DNA from 2 places in the Chitinophaga sp. 22620 genome. Region 1 is predicted to be linked to the other one. Evidence: riboswitches for the same ligand, from Rfam matches in the RefSeq annotation. Region 1 holds a riboswitch; the other holds the start of a gene.
What was found. A riboswitch is a leader RNA that binds a small molecule or an ion and turns the genes downstream of it on or off. The one in region 1 is predicted to bind thiamine pyrophosphate.

Region 1 (7,907 bases):
TGGCCACGGCTTCGTCGTAGTTAGGCGTGAGCAGGCGCAGGTAGGGAAGCACGGCTTCCCACTGCCTGTAAATAGCGGAATGAAAAACATAACCGGCAGACGCTTTCAGTACCGGGTCGAGGATGAACTGCAGGCCGGGCGTTATTTTGCGCAGGGCCTGGAATACTTCGGCCAGCACGTCGGGATGAGAAACGATGCCCACTTTGCAATACTCGACCGGGAATTTTTCCAGCAGCGGCAATGCCTGGGCAATGATCTTGTCGGCCGGCAGCCATTCCACGCCCAGGAATTCGCTGTCTGTTTGCGCGGTGAGGGCCGTGCAAACGCCCAGCCCGCGCAGCCGGTGCGCTTCAAAGGTTTTGATATCTGCCAGCAAACCCGCGCCACCGCTGGGATCGAGGCCGGCGAGGCTCATTACGTAAGTGGACATATGCGGTGTGTTGTTTTCATTTTTTAATTTGTACAGTTCAGTCTTTCCATGATCCTTTTGCATGAATAAATACTTCCACCGCAAGCGATGGCTCCTGCCAGATGGCTCCCAGCAATGCTGCGCCGCGGAAGCCCATCTGTTTTACTTTGCCGGCATTGGCGGGTTGAATGCCGCCGATACCTATGGCATTGGATGGTATGGAATCAAACTGCCGGGCGGTGTAGCCGGGTTTTGAAATACTGTCGAACACGGGACCGAGGATGAGGTAATCCCAGCCTTTAGGCCAGCAGCCGGTTACAGCGTTGCAAGACGCATCCGTCTTTTCACTCCGCGGACCGGAACCATTTACCGGCGCTTCTTCCATGGCATGAACAGAGGTGCTCACAAAAAATCCCGAATTACGGAAACCGGTTATTTCCCGGGCAGGCACCACCGCGCGGAGCTGCCCGCTGAGATGCAGCCCTTTCAGGCCATAAGGTTCCACCAGCTCAGGATATCCTGCCAGCATAATACGGTTGCGGAAACCGGGCGGAACGCCCTGCAACAGCGATTCGTATTGCGCCGCGCTCCAGCCGGGCTTGCGCAGCAGCAGCGTTTCCAGGCCCGCGGAAAACAGGCTGTACAACACGGCCGCTTCATCCGGAACGGCGCCCGGCGCAGTTACCACCCAGATCATCAGGAATAGATTTCGCCGCCCTGTTCCGCAAATGCTTTGGACTTCTCCGCCATACCTTCCTGCGCTTCCGCAAAATCCCTCACCTCCTGGGAGATCTTCATGGAGCAGAAATGCGGGCCGCACATGGAACAGAAATGCGCCACCTTGGCGTTCTCCGAAGGCAGGGTTTCATCATGGAAAGCCCGCGCTGTATCCGGATCGAGGGAGAGGTTGAACTGATCGTCCCAGCGGAATTCGAAACGGGCCTTGCTCAACGCATTATCGCGGTACTGTGCGCCGGGATGGCCTTTCGCAAGATCTGCCGCATGCGCCGCGAGCTTGTAGGTGATCACGCCCTGCTTTACGTCCTCACGGTCCGGCAGACCCAGGTGTTCTTTGGGCGTTACGTAACACAGCATGGCCGTGCCAAACCAGCCTATCATGGCAGCCCCGATGGCGCTGGTGATGTGGTCGTAGCCGGGAGCAATGTCTGTGGTGAGCGGGCCCAGGGTGTAAAAAGGCGCTTCGTGGCAGTGTTCCAGCTGCTTGTCCATATTTTCTTTGATGAGGTGCATGGGTACATGGCCCGGCCCTTCGATCATCACCTGCACGTCTTCTTTCCAGGCGGTATGGGTAAGCTCGCCGAGGGTTTCCAGCTCCGCGAACTGCGCGGCGTCGTTGGCATCCGCAATGGAGCCGGGGCGCAGGCCGTCGCCGAGGGAAAAGGCCACGTCGTAGGTTTTCATGATCTCGCAAATTTCGGAGAAGTGCGTGTAGAGGAAATTCTCTTTGTGATGCGCAAGGCACCATTTGGCCATGATGGAACCGCCGCGGGAAACGATGCCCGTCATGCGGCGTGCGGTAAGCGGCACGTAGCGCAGCAGCACGCCGGCATGGATGGTGAAATAATCCACGCCCTGCTCGGCCTGCTCGATGAGCGTGTCGCGGAACAGCTCCCAGGTAAGCTCTTCGGCCTTGCCATTCACTTTTTCGAGCGCCTGGTAGATGGGCACGGTGCCTACGGGCACGGGACAGTTGCGGATGATCCACTCGCGGGTTTCGTGGATGTGTTTGCCGGTGCTGAGGTCCATAATGGTGTCCGCCCCCCAGCGGCAGGCCCACACGGCCTTTTCCACTTCCTCTTCGATGGAGGAGGTAACGGCGGAGTTGCCGATGTTGGCGTTTATTTTCACGAGGAAATTGCGGCCGATGATCATCGGTTCGCTTTCCGGGTGATTGATGTTGGAAGGGATGATGGCGCGGCCTTCGGCTACTTCTTTGCGCACGAATTCAGGCGTGATGAAGGCGTTGTGTTTGCCCGTGCCGCGGTGCTGCTGCCAGAGGGAGTTATCGGCCCGGAACTGTTCCTCCGCGCGCTGATTCTCACGGATGGCGATGTATTCCATTTCCGGGGTGATGATGCCTTTGCGGGCGTAATGCAGCTGCGATACGTTGCTGCCGGGCTTTGCCCGGAGCGGCAATTGCAGGTGCTCGAAACGCAGGTGATCCAGCGCGGGATCTGCCAGGCGGGCGCGGCCGTAGGCGGAAGAGAATTCATGCAGCGGCTGCACGTCGCCGCGGCCTGTGATCCAGGGCTGGCGCAGGCGGGGCAAGCCCCGGGCCAGGTCGATCTCGATAGCGGGATCGGTGTAGGGGCCGCTGGCATCGTATACGGTAACGGGCGCGTTCGCCTCGGTTGCGCCGTTGCGGCCGTGCAGGCGTGTATCCGTGAGAGTTATTTCGCGCATGGCCACCTGGATGTTGTGCAGGCTGCCTTTTACATAGATCTTTTGTGAAGCGGGAAAAGGAGCCCGCGTGATGTTCGTGTGCATTTTTGCAGTCTTTTAAAAATGATGGGAATAGCAGGGCCTGTTGCGCGGGAATACACGCAAACGCCCACCTGCATCCCGCCGCTGAAGCGTGCGACGCAACGGATGCCGGGTTTGGGTCCTGAGGCCGGTTACAGGAAAAAAGATCAACCGCCCTGTGTGGCCTGGATGATCGTTACTTCGTCCGCCGGGCGCAGGGTAACAACGCTCCAGCTAAGGCGCGGCACTACTTTCTGGTTGACGGCAACGGCAATGCCCTTGCGGGTTGAGAGCTGAATAAACTGTAAGAGCGCAGCAAGCGTGGTTTCCGGCTGCACCGCATAAAGTTTATTGTTTACAAGCACTTCCATGATTGCAGGAGTTTAGGTGAAACAATAAACTTTAAGGATGTGATGAGAAGGAGTTCAGTATTACTTTTCCCTACGCCAGTGTGAACTGTATCAGGTACTGAGGGTATCATCTCAGTTCCGGCTCAAGGCCGGAACACCCCTAAAGTGGATACAAATCTAAGCGGAAGATTCCCAAATTCCAAATAGCGGGTGTTTAGCATTATCTTTGATAACAACCTGTAAATTCGACCGTATGAATAAATTTTGGATGATGCCGCTTTGCCTGCTGCTCCTGGCTGCCTGCCAGGCGCCGGTGCAGAAAGAAACGGGGGAAGACAGCGCGGCTGCTGCTGCGGACAGTCTTACGGACACGACCGTGATGGAAGGGGATACCGCGGTGGTATTGCCTGCGGACACGCCGGTGCATATCGATTCCACGCTCATTACCGGGCGGTGGATGCAGCCGGTGCCGGGGCTGGACAGTCTTACGCAGGGCATTAATATCCGGAAGAACGGCAAAGCATCTTCCATCAACATGCATACGCTGCTGTACGATAAATGGTCTTTAGTAAAGGATACGTTGTTTTTGTGGAGCCATTCCGAAGGCGTCGAAAATCCTGTTTCAGCGATTGACACACTCCTCGTTAAGTCGCTGGACGATACATCCATGGTATTATTCCCGCTGAAGGCTGCGCCGGGTTACCTTGAAAAATACACGCGCAAGGGGAAAGGGAAATAGGATCAGCACAAGTTCCCCGATCCGGATTCGGGAGGTTCATTCATTTTGGGTACGGTTATTACACCGGCACCCGAAAGGAGGAACTTGAGAGCGCACAAAGTGCTTACAGGTTGTACAACTGCCAAACACCGATGCCCGTGGCTACGATAGAAAGGAACAGGCCAGCTACAGCCATCTGCAGTTCGTCGATATTCTTGCGTGCGATAACCAGGGACACGAGGCAGGCCAAAACTCCCGCTGCGCCAAGGTAAATGGCTGCTTCGGCAGATTTGCTGATGAATGCAAAGGCGGCAGTGATCACACCGATGAAGATGGATGCAAATCCTGCAATCTTAGGCAGACTAGTTGGGTGGTGCATTTTAATTGGATTATATAGTTATCAAATAATTAACCCTACTGTTGTTGAAATCCCGCGCGCTTTTCCGGTACAGGTACGTCCTCCCATGGCGTCTTAAGCAAAGCCCCAATATGCTGGTACCGTTCGTCCTGGTACTCATCCAGCCCGTAACGCAGGCTGGCCGTGTCTTTCACAGTTACGAAGGTGCCGAATAAACGGTCCCAGACAGAAAATATATTCGCATAATTAGAATCCGTTTCAGGCTGGTGGCGGCTGTGGTGCACCTTGTGCATGTCAGGCGACACGATGATCCAGCTCAGCGCTTTGTCTGCCCAATACGGCAGGCGAATGTTCGCATGGTTGAACTGGCTCATGACCGCGCTGATGCTCTGGTAGAACATTACCATCCAGATGGGGATGCCCGTGAGCAGGATGGCTACCAGCAACGCGCCTACGCGGAACAGGCATTCCACCGGGTGATGCCGCAGCGCGGTGGTGGCGTCTACCGCGGTGTCCATATGATGCATTTTATGGAAATGCCACATCCAGGCTATTTTGTGCTGTATGAAATGAACAAGGTATGCGCCGATAAAATCCATCATCATGATGGCGAGCAGGGCATGCAGCCAAAGCGGCATCTGGATGAGGTACAACAGGCCGAACTGTTGTGCCGAGGTAAAGTCCGCCGCTTTTACGATCAGGAAAGCCAGGCCAAGGTTCACAATAGCCGTGGTAAGCGTAAAAAAGAGATTAGTGCCGGCGTGGCGGTATTTGTTGCCGGATAAACGCAAACGTGGAATAGCCCCTTCCAATATCCATAATATTACCAGCCCTGCAACAAGCATAGCGGTACGGTAATAAGAGGGAATATGTTCAAAGAATTCGACCATTTGTTTTGAGAATTGGGGCGTGTAGCCATATCAGTTACGTGAAATCCTGCATTAATCCACTTAGAATTTACGACATTTTGCCCAATTGTGGCGGGTTTCCGGGGGATAATTTCTTCCGGGGAAAAGAAGAAATTCATTCATAGAATACTTTATATAAGAAGAAAGAATTAACTGTTTCTTAAAATGGCGGTTTATTGAACCGATAGTTCAAATGTTTAATATATAGTCGTTTTTAATAACTGTAGTATCCGGGCATAAAAAAGGCCATCCCCTGGATGGCCTTCTGTATTTTTCTGTAATAAGATTAGTTGTTCATCAGCAGCGGCATCACCAGCATGAGCAGGTCTTCTTCATCTGTTTTTTCAACAGGGCGGAGGATGCCGGCTTTAGTGGGGGCGCTGAGGTCGATGGTGATCTCGTCTCCTTCGGCAGCGTGCAGCATTTCGATCAGGAATTTCGCGTTGAAAGCGATCTGCATGTCTTCGCCGTTGTACTGGCAGCTCATGCGTTCGTTACCTTCAAAGGAGAAGTCCACATCCTGCGCGGAGAGCTGCAATTCGGAACCGCTGATGTTGAGGGCCACCTGGTTGGTGCTCTTGTTGGCAAACACGCCTACGCGTTTGAGCGCATTCTGGAAGTCGTTTTTCACGAGGGTGAGGCGGTAAGGATTCTCTTTCGGGATCACTACCTTATAATCCGGGAAACGCGCGTCTATCAGGCGGCAGATCATCTGCGCATTGTCGTGCGTAACAAAAAAGTGGTTGCGGCTGTAGGCCACCTGCAGGGCGCTTTCGTTGTCGGGAATGGCGGATTTGAGCAGGTTCAACGGTTTTTTAGGCACGATGAAGTTGTCTGCCTGCGGGCATTTCACATCCGTGCGGATGTATTTCACCAGCCTGTGCGCATCCGTGGCCACGAAGGTGAGGTTCTCCGGGTTCAGCTCGAAATACACGCCGGTCATTTGCGGGCGCAGATCGTCGTTGCTGACAGCGAAGAGCGTTTTGTTGATGGCGGTGATGAGGGCGGAGGCCGGCATTTCGAACCGGGTAGCGTCTTCCGCGGCGGGCTCTTTGGGGAAATTCTCCGGGTTTTCGCCCATCACTTTATACTTACCGTTGTCTGAAGTGATCTCCACGGCAAAGGAATTGAGATCTATATTGAAGGTAAGCGGCTGTTCCGGCAGGTTCTTCAGGGAATCCATGAGGATCTTGGCGGGAATACAGATGCGGCCGGTTTCCTTGGCTTCCACCTCCAGCTTTACCTTCATAACGGTTTCCAGGTCGGTGGCCACTACAGTCAGCTCATTCTTGTCGATCATGAAGAGGAAATCCTCAAGGATGGGCAATACTGTGTTGGAGTTGATCACACCGCTGATCTGTTGCAATTGTTTTAATAAAGTAGAGGAAGAAACGATAAACTTCATAAGGTTACTTAATTGTTTGCAAATGTAAGGTTAAAGATATAAAGTTTTGCGAATGATGCCGATCGGCTTTTCCACATCAGGATGCAACAGCAGCAGGCCCCGGCATAAAACTCAATCCTTGATGAAAATGCAGTAAATGTCACTGTTTTTGAATGAATCGGCGGTTTTTTATCAAAATGTTGAAAAAATTGGAAACCATTCCCCATTTCTTTTAAATTATTAATAAATCGGTTAGTTTTGCGGGCGCAAAAACAATCCATTCATTAAAAACAAAAAACAGGGGTTATGAAACTGTCTCATTTAGCCGAAACGCTGATAGGTTCCGAAATTATCAAACTTGCAGGAGAGATCAAGGAAAAGCAGGCTAAGGGTGAAAAGATCTACAATTTCACCATCGGTGACTTTGACCCCAAGGTTTTCCCTATCCCGGTTGAGTTCGAGAACGAGATCATCCAGGCGTACAGGGATAAATATACCAATTATCCGCCCGCAGACGGTATTGCCGAGCTGCGCAAAGCGGTGGGCGAGTTCATCGCGGAGCGCGAAGGCCTCACCTTCGACCCCGCCAGCGAGATCGTGATCTCCTGCGGCGGCCGTCCCATCATCTATGCAACCTACCGTACCATCGTAGACCGTGGCGAGAAAGTGATCTACGCTACGCCTTCCTGGAACAACAACCACTATACACACTTCCTGGAAGGAGAGCACGTGGTGCTGGAAGCCAAAGCGGAAAACGACTTCATGCCTACCGCAGCCGAGCTGAAACCGCTGCTGAAAGGCGCTACCCTGCTGGCGCTCTGCTCCCCGCAGAACCCCACAGGCACCACCTTCGGTAAAAAACAGCTGGAAGATATCTGCGACATGGTGCTGGCCGAGAACAAAAGCCGCGGCGAAGGTGAAAAACCGCTCTACGTGCTGTTCGACCAGATGTACTGGGTGCTCACCTTCGGTGAAACGCAGCACTACAACCCGGTATCCCTCCGTCCTGAAATGAAAGATTATACCGTGTTCATAGACGGGATGAGTAAAGCGTTTGCCGGCACCGGCGTACGCGTGGGCTGGGCGCTGGGCCCCAAGCACGTGATGACCAAAATGAAGGCTATCCTCTCCCATGTGGGCGCATGGAGCCCCATGGCCGAGCAGAAAGCCGCCGCCAAATACCTGGTGCAGAAAGAAGCCGTGGATAAATACCTGAAACACTTTAAAGGCGAAGTGGAAGAAAGGCTCGTAAAGATCTACGAAGGTTTCGACGCGCTGAAGAAAGCCGGTCATAAA
Region 2 (7,907 bases), 1.5 Mb from region 1:
TCCCCGCCAGGATTATAACTGCACCCGCCCCGGCGTATTCGAAAAAGGGCCGCTCGCCATCCTCGTGGATGAAGGCTCCGCTTCCGCCAGCGAAGTGCTGGCCGGCGCCGTGCAGGACTGGGACCGTGGCGAGATCATCGGGCGGCGCAGCTTCGGCAAAGGCCTCGTGCAGGAACCCTTCGACCTCAACAACGGCGGCACCCTGCGCCTTACCATTGCGCGGTATTACCTGCCCAGCGGCCGCAGCATCCAGAAAAGCTATGAGAACGGCCGCGCAGCCTACGAAGAAGATATCGCCAACCGTTACAGCCATGGCGAATTCCTGAACCAGGACAGCATCCGCCCGGTAGACAGCTCCCTGAAATTCAAAACGCCCGCAGGCAAAGTGGTGTACGGCGGCGGCGGCATCATGCCCGACGTGTTCATTCCTTTCGACACCACCCGTTATTCGCAATTGCTAACGGAGCTGTATACCCGGAACGTCTTCGGCAGCTTCATTTATGAATATTATACGGCCAATGCGGGATCGTTCAAACAATACAAAAGCGCCGAGGACTTTAACACCAAGTTCAACGTGGACAATGCGCTCATCAATTCCTTCCGCAGCTTCGCCGGCAACCAGCAGGTGAAAACGGACAAGCTGAGCCCTGGCGACCTCCAGGAGATCACCCTGCGGCTGAAAGCCCTGCTGGCAAGGCAATTGTGGAGAAGCGAAGGGTATTATATGGTGATCAATCACGGCGATAAAGTGATCGACCGTGCGGTGGGCACATTGGCGGACCAGAAATAAATTACCAGGAATAATTTGAACAAGGAACCTCCCGTTATTGCGGGAGGTTTTTTATTTCAGGCCGGTCTTCCAGCGGGTAAAACCAGGCAGCAGCCATAGCGGTAGCGAGGTACACCAGTACAATGAACATCCTTCCCCAGCCAAACTCTTCGAAGATACCGGAAGGGTCTATCAGCGGAAAAACCAGGAAAGTGAGCACCACGCTCAATCCCACGGCTTTCACCATCGCAAGTCTTTTGGTTTTCAGGCTGGTGTTCTTTCTGAAAGCCCGGTACCCCATCCAGGCGAAAAGCAGGAGGCCGGGCAGGCCGTACAATACGGATACCAGCAGGGCCAGGATGTACACGAAACTGAAATTCCAGGATGCGTAAATGGATTGTTCGTTCAGCTGCAAAAGGATGAGGATGGTCAGCGGAGGCAGGCTTAAGCTGGTCAGCCATACCAGGATGATGTAGAGGGTCAGTTTGGACGAGAACATAGGTATACGGTTATAAGGATATTCGGTAGCCCAAATATACATATTCTCATAATCCTAAATATGACATCAACGGGTGATCAGCGTTTGCGGATGCGGGCACGGTCTTCTTCGTAGTCGCGTTTCATATCGCGCAGTTCCTGCTCCAATTCCCTGCGGGCCACGCGTTTATCTTTATCGCTGGGGTAAGTTTTGTCTTCAAATTCTTTCGTGCGCTGGAGGCGGTTCTTTTCGTAATCGGCTTTCAGGTCGGTCAGCGCTTCATCCAGCTGGATATCGGCCTGCACATCGTCCAGCTTTTTGCGGAGCCCCTCCATTTTCCGCTCCATGGCGGCTGCGCTGGTAGGGTCTTTGATGACGGCCTTCACCGTCTCCATCATTTCCATGATCACGGTACGGAGCTGTGTGCGGTTGGCGGCGGAAATTTCAGTGCCTTCAAAAGAAAGCTGGTCCGGGTTGAACTGGGAAAAAGCTTGCAGGATGCTGTCGCGCGCGGAAGCGGGAAGCTGGGCAAGCCCATGCAGGTCTGTGCCGGGGAAACGGAAAACGTAGTCATTCCCAGTAGGTTGGGAAAAGGTATAAAGATGTGCCCCGGCAAGGAGGAGCAGGGTAACCAGGAATTTTTTCATCAGACGGTCCGGTTTTGCTGAGCCCTTAAAACAATTGCTGTGCCAAAGGCGGTTATGAATTCCTGAAAAAACGCGTGCAGGATGTTAAAATTGCGGTCTATGCAGGACAATAAAAAGCGAAAGCGCCGGGGCAATAAAAAAATCCCCCCGGTAATGCCGGAGGGACCATATGGTTATCGCAAACCCTGAATTAGTGTTTGTGAGCGCTGTCTGCAGCAGGAGCTACGGTAGAATCAGCAGAAACTACGGTAGAATCAGCAACTGTAGAGTCAGCTGCCGGAGGAGCTGCTTGCAGGGTGGTAGAATCAACGGTGGTAGTGGTAGAGTCTGTAGTGGCAGTAGAGCTGCTGTTGCAAGCAACGAACAGGCCGGTAGCGATAGCTAATACGAATAATTTTTTCATGTTGATTTTGTTTTTAAATCGGCGCAAAGTTATTCAAAATTCCCGTAGTACAAAATATATTTTTATTTAATAACAGGAATTTACTTCTTCCGGAAGAAGATCCGCAGCGGAACGCCCTGGAAATTAAAGTTTTCGCGGAGTTTGTTCTCCAGGTAGTTCCTGTAAGGCGTTTTGATATCGTCCGGCAGGTTGGCGAAGAAAGCAAATGACGGCGTTTGCGTGGGTAATTGCGTCACATATTTGATCTTGATGGCCGTTCCCCTCACCACCGGGGGATGGTATGCCTCTATCGCCTTCAGCATGATGTCGTTCAGCTTGGAGGTCTGCACTTTGCGCTGGCGGTTTTCATACACTTCCAGGGCAGTCTCTATCGCTTTGAATATCCTTTGTTTCTCGGTAACGGACGCGAAAATGATGGGAACATCTGTAAACGGCGCCAGGCGCTGCTTCAGCACTTTCTCGTAGTCGCGGGCGGTATTGGTTTCCTTCTCCACCAGGTCCCACTTGTTCACCATGATCACGATGCCCTTGCCTTTGCGGGCGGCCAGGCTGAAAATGCTGAGATCCTGCGCTGCGATACCTTTTTCGGCATCCAGCAGCAGCAGGCATACATCCGCTTCGTCCAGCGCTTTGATGGCGCGGATCACGGAGTAGAACTCCAGGTCCTCATGCACTTTCGATTTGCGGCGGATGCCGGCGGTATCTATCAGTACAAAGTCTTTCTGGAAAAGCTTATAACGGGTATGAATAGTATCGCGGGTGGTACCGGCGATGTCGGACACGATATTGCGCTCCTCGCCTACCAGCGCGTTCAGCAGGCTGGATTTGCCTACGTTAGGCTGGCCGATGATAGCGATCTTGGGAATGCCTTCGTCTCCGGGCGCAGCCTGCTCGTCTTCCGGGATGAGGGCGGCCACTTCGTCCAGCAGTTCGCCTGTGCCGCTGCCGGTCATGGAAGAAAGGAAGAATATACGTTCGAAGCCCATGCTGTAGAATTCTGCGGCCTCCAGCTGGCGTTCGTGGTTGTCCACTTTATTGACGGCAAGGAATACGGGTTTGGCGGAGCGGCGCAGCAGGTCGGCCACATCGGCATCCAGGTCTGTAATGCCGGTAGTCACATCCACCATGAAGACCAGCACGTTCGCCTCTTCCATAGCTATTTTCACCTGTTTGCGTATCTCCCGTTCAAACACGTCTTCGCTCCGGGAAACAAATCCCCCGGTATCAATTACGTTGAAGGTTTTGCCGTTCCAGTCGGCCAAACCGTACTGCCGGTCGCGGGTTACGCCGCTTACATCGTCCACAATGGCCTTCCGCTGCTCCAGCAAGCGGTTGAACAGTGTAGATTTTCCCACGTTGGGGCGTCCCACAATTGCTACTGTAAAACCAGGCATATTGATCTTGTTTTTAAAAATGTCTTATTAAACCAATCCGTACTCACGCAGGTAAGTATCGTTGTCGCGCCATTTGCCGCGAACTTTCACATGCAGCTCCAGGAACACTTTGCGGTCCAGGAACTTTTCAATATCCACTCTTGCCTGCGAGCCGATCTCGCGGATGCTTTTTCCTTTTTCCCCGAGAATAATGCCTTTCTGCGTTTCCCGCGTCACGATGATCTCCGCGGAGATCTTGGTGAGGGTGTTCTTTTCCTGGAACTGGGTAACCAGCACGGCTGTATGATAAGGTATCTCTTCGTCGAACAGGTGGAAGATCTTTTCACGGATCAGCTCGGCCACGAAGAAGCGGGTGGAGCGGTCTGTGAGGGTATCTTCCGGGTAAAACGGCTCGCTTTCCGGCAACAGCTGCAGGATGGCGGTTTTCAGGTCTCCAAGCCCCTTCTTTTGGATGGCGGAGATGAACACGATGGCTTTGGCTTTGCCCCATTTTTCCAGCCGTTCGCGGAGCGATTCCAGCGCGGCCGTTTCCAGCGTGTCCATTTTGTTGACCACGAGAATGCTGGTGGCTTTGAGCTTAAGCGAATCGAACAGCGCCAGGGTGTCTTCAGTATCGTCTTTTGCATCCATGAGCAGCAGGGCAACGTCTGCATCTTCCAGGGCCGATTTCACGGCGCCCATCATCTTCTCATGCATTTTATATTTCGGGTCAATAATACCCGGGGTATCCGAAAACACGATCTGGTAGCCGGGTTCGGTAACGATGCCGGTGATGCGGTGGCGGGTGGTTTGCACCTTGGGCGACACAATAGCCAGTTTCTCGCCCAGCAAAGCGTTGAGCAAAGTACTTTTTCCGGCGTTTGGTTTACCGAAGATGTTCACAAATCCTGCACGGTGCATATGAGATCGTTTAGTTCGCGTTCGGGTGCAAAGGTACTACAAATTAAAAAAGCCGTTAAAGCCTGCCAAAACAGCGTTTGTGCGTACCTGATTTCCCTAAATAAAAAATCCCGCTCCTTGAGCGGGACCTTTAATTTTTTGTAGCGAGGAGAGGATTCGAACCTCTGACCTTCGGGTTATGAGCCCGACGAGCTACCTCTGCTCTACCTCGCAATGTGGGTGCAAAGGTAAGAGAATTTTCAAAGCCACCAAATATTTTTCGCTCGGAAAAGAAAAAAAAATTTGCTTATGCATTGAAAACCAGGTACCACGGCGGGTTACAGCTGTTTCGATTTTTCGGCGTTCCGCGGAAATGCTGGTGGATTGCATGGCTGTCCGGCAGGAGATTTTTTGTTTTTTTAACCGTTAAATCGCCTGTTGGCTCACCGTTTTTTGCGCTTGCGGTACGCTCCTCTCTCCCGCTTCTCTAAAACGGCAGATCGTCCATCGGTTGTTCCGGATCGGTGGTCTCTTTTCCTTCCCCTGTTTTTTCACCGGAACGCGGACTGCCGCCCAGCAGCTGAACGTTCGTGACACGGACCTTCAGCGATACGGCGGGCTGCCCCTTCTTGTCCGTATACATTTCCATGTAAGGCGTGCCCTCCACATACACATAAGTTCCCTGGAGAAGATAAGGGCCAATGGAGTTCGGCGCCCATAATGCGCAGTTCGCCCAGATAGTGCGTTCCTTCACTTCGCCGGCGGCAGTTTTAAAACGCTCATTGTGCGCTACACTAAAGTTCAGCACATTTTTCCCGTTGACGGTGTTCATCACAGCATCCTGTCCCAGATGCCCGATTAACGAAAGCTTGATCATCTGAATGATGGTTAAAGGTTAACAATAAATAAAAATCGCAGTGCAGGGGAATTTAAGCAGGATGTATGACGGTTAACATTCTGAAGATAAGAAAAAAACTGATCCGGAAAAATAATTCCGTCAAATTCCTTCCATGTGTCTAACTTTGCACCAGAAACCGGATCGCAGTCTTTTTTCCAGATCCCTTTTCACCTCGGGGTGCCTTACTATCAGGCTGAGATCACACCCGTTGAACCTGGACCGGGTAATGCTGGTTAGGAAAGGTAAGCGATGTTTCCTTACCTGTTATTTTACGATAGTTGACGGCGGATGCTCTGCATGCGCCGTGACCGGGCATGAACATTAACGTGTGTATAAACAGGATGAAAATGAAAACAATGATCCTGCTTGCGCTGCTCGCCCTTACCGGCTTTGCGCAGGCTCAAACCAGGGTTTCGGGCACGGTAACGGACCGGAACACCGGCAAACCGCTCGAAGGCGCCACCGTAGCCATATTGAACGGTCCCAGCACTTTTACCAACGCCAAAGGCCAATACCGCATCACTATCCCGTCGCAAACTGCGCCCATATTGCAGGCCAGTTTCCTGGGCTTCAGCCCGCTGCGCGATACGCTGCAACCCGGCGCTGCCACTGCCGACTTCTCCCTCCTCGAAACCGGTCTCTTCGTAAAAGCCGTTGAAATAGCCAGCCTCCGCGCCGGCAGGAACGCTCCCTTCACCAAAAGCGACCTCAACAGGGAAGATATCGCCAAACAGAACCTCGGCCAGGACCTGCCGCTGCTGCTGAACCAGCTGCCCTCCGTGGTGACCAGCTCCGATGCAGGCGCAGGCGTGGGCTACACCGGCCTCCGCGTCCGCGGCAGCGATATCACCCGCATCAACGTAACGGTAAACGGCATTCCTATCAACGACGCGGAATCGCAGGGCACCTTTTTCGTGAACATGCCCGACTTCGCATCGTCCGTGAACAGCATACAGCTGCAGCGCGGCGTAGGTACCTCCACCAACGGCGCCGGCGCTTTCGGGGCTACGCTCAACCTTTCCACCAACGATTACAATGAAAAGGCATACGGCGAAGTGAACGCAGGCTACGGCTCGTTCGACACCTGGAAGACCACGGTGAAAGCGGGTTCCGGCCTTATCAACAACCACTTCACCTTCGACGCAAGATTGTCCAAGATATCTTCCAACGGGTATGTGGACAGGGCTTCTTCCGACCTGAAATCCTTCTATACTTCCGCCGCTTATATTTCCAAAAAAACAGCGGTGCGCCTCAACGTTTTCTCCGGTAAAGAAAAAACTTACCAGGCATGGAACGGCATCTCCCAGGGCGACCTGGACACCAACCGCACTTACAATCCCAGCGGCGCCATTGCAGCAAAACCCGGCCAGTTCTACGACAACGAAACGGACAACTATCAGCAGGACCACTACCAGCTGTTCTTCAACCAGGCCCTCCGCTCCGATATGAACTTCAACGTAGCCCTCCATTACACCCGCGGCCGCGGTTATTACGAGAACTACCGCAACGGTGAAAGTTATGCCGACTTCGGCGTGGAACCGCCCGTCGTGAACGGCATACCCGTCACCACCACCGACCTGGTGCGCCAGCTGTGGCTGGACAATCATTTTTACGGCGGCATCTTTTCTTTCCGCCAGGAGCTGAACCGCTTCAACTGGAGCGCAGGCGGCGGCTGGAACCGTTATGACGGCAAGCATTACGGAAAAGTGATCTGGGCGCAGAACGGCGGCTTCGATAAAGACCACCGCTGGTACGACCTGGATGCGCATAAATCGGATTTCAATATCTACTGGAAAGGCGAAATGGCCATTACCGAAAAGCTCCGCGCGTTCGCAGACCTGCAGTACCGGCACGTGAATTACGAGCTGAACGGCTTCCGCAACAACCCGGGTATCCGGAGAAATGAAGAATACAATTTCTTCAATCCCAAAGCAGGCCTCACTTTCCAGCTGAACGACCAGCAGCATGTATACGCTTCTTTCGCTATCGGCAACAAGGAACCGAACCGCGACGACTTCGAAGTAAGCGCTACCGAAACGCCGGAGCACGAAACCCTGCGGAACCTCGAAGCCGGCTACGTGCTGCATGCACAGAACGCAGGCCTCCAGGCCAACGTGTATTACATGAACTACAAGAACCAGCTGGTGCTCACCGGCAGGATCAACGACGTGGGCGCATACGCCAGGACCAATATTCCTGAAAGCTACCGCCTGGGACTGGAGCTGGAAGGGTATTACAACCTTTGCCCGCAGCTTACCCTGGCGGGCAACGCAGCATTGAGCAGGAACCGCATCCCCGACTTCTCCGAATTCGTGGACGACTGGGACAACGGCGGGCAGAAAACCGTGTCTTACAAAGACCGCGACATCTCTTTCTCCCCCGAGCTGATCTTCGGCTACACCGTTACCGCGCGCCCCGTGAAAGGCCTCAGCATCGACT

Region 2: another riboswitch for thiamine pyrophosphate. It lies ahead of ACTJIK_RS08925 (TonB-dependent receptor); the one in region 1 lies ahead of thiS (sulfur carrier protein ThiS).

What each region holds. Positions count from the first base shown of each region.
Region 1 is NZ_JBQEMV010000001.1:660,529-668,435, forward strand. It holds gene ACTJIK_RS02860 (hydroxymethylpyrimidine/phosphomethylpyrimidine kinase) at 1-430, opposite strand, end outside; gene ACTJIK_RS02865 (thiamine phosphate synthase) at 468-1,106, opposite strand; gene thiC (phosphomethylpyrimidine synthase ThiC) at 1,106-2,917, opposite strand; gene thiS (sulfur carrier protein ThiS) at 3,061-3,264, opposite strand; TPP riboswitch at 3,315-3,415, opposite strand; gene ACTJIK_RS02880 (lipocalin family protein) at 3,497-3,982, shown strand; gene ACTJIK_RS02885 (hypothetical protein) at 4,086-4,340, opposite strand; gene ACTJIK_RS02890 (sterol desaturase family protein) at 4,376-5,209, opposite strand; gene dnaN (DNA polymerase III subunit beta) at 5,514-6,632, opposite strand; gene ACTJIK_RS02900 (pyridoxal phosphate-dependent aminotransferase) at 6,918-7,907, shown strand, end outside.
Region 2 is NZ_JBQEMV010000001.1:2,180,522-2,188,428, reverse strand. It holds gene ACTJIK_RS08965 (S41 family peptidase) at 1-790, shown strand, start outside; gene ACTJIK_RS08960 (hypothetical protein) at 825-1,268, opposite strand; gene ACTJIK_RS08955 (hypothetical protein) at 1,346-1,894, opposite strand; gene ACTJIK_RS08950 (hypothetical protein) at 2,085-2,297, opposite strand; gene der (ribosome biogenesis GTPase Der) at 2,378-3,691, opposite strand; gene era (GTPase Era) at 3,719-4,591, opposite strand; tRNA gene ACTJIK_RS08935 (tRNA-Met) at 4,733-4,804, opposite strand; gene ACTJIK_RS08930 (single-stranded DNA-binding protein) at 5,058-5,447, opposite strand; TPP riboswitch at 5,632-5,725, shown strand; gene ACTJIK_RS08925 (TonB-dependent receptor) at 5,816-7,907, shown strand, end outside.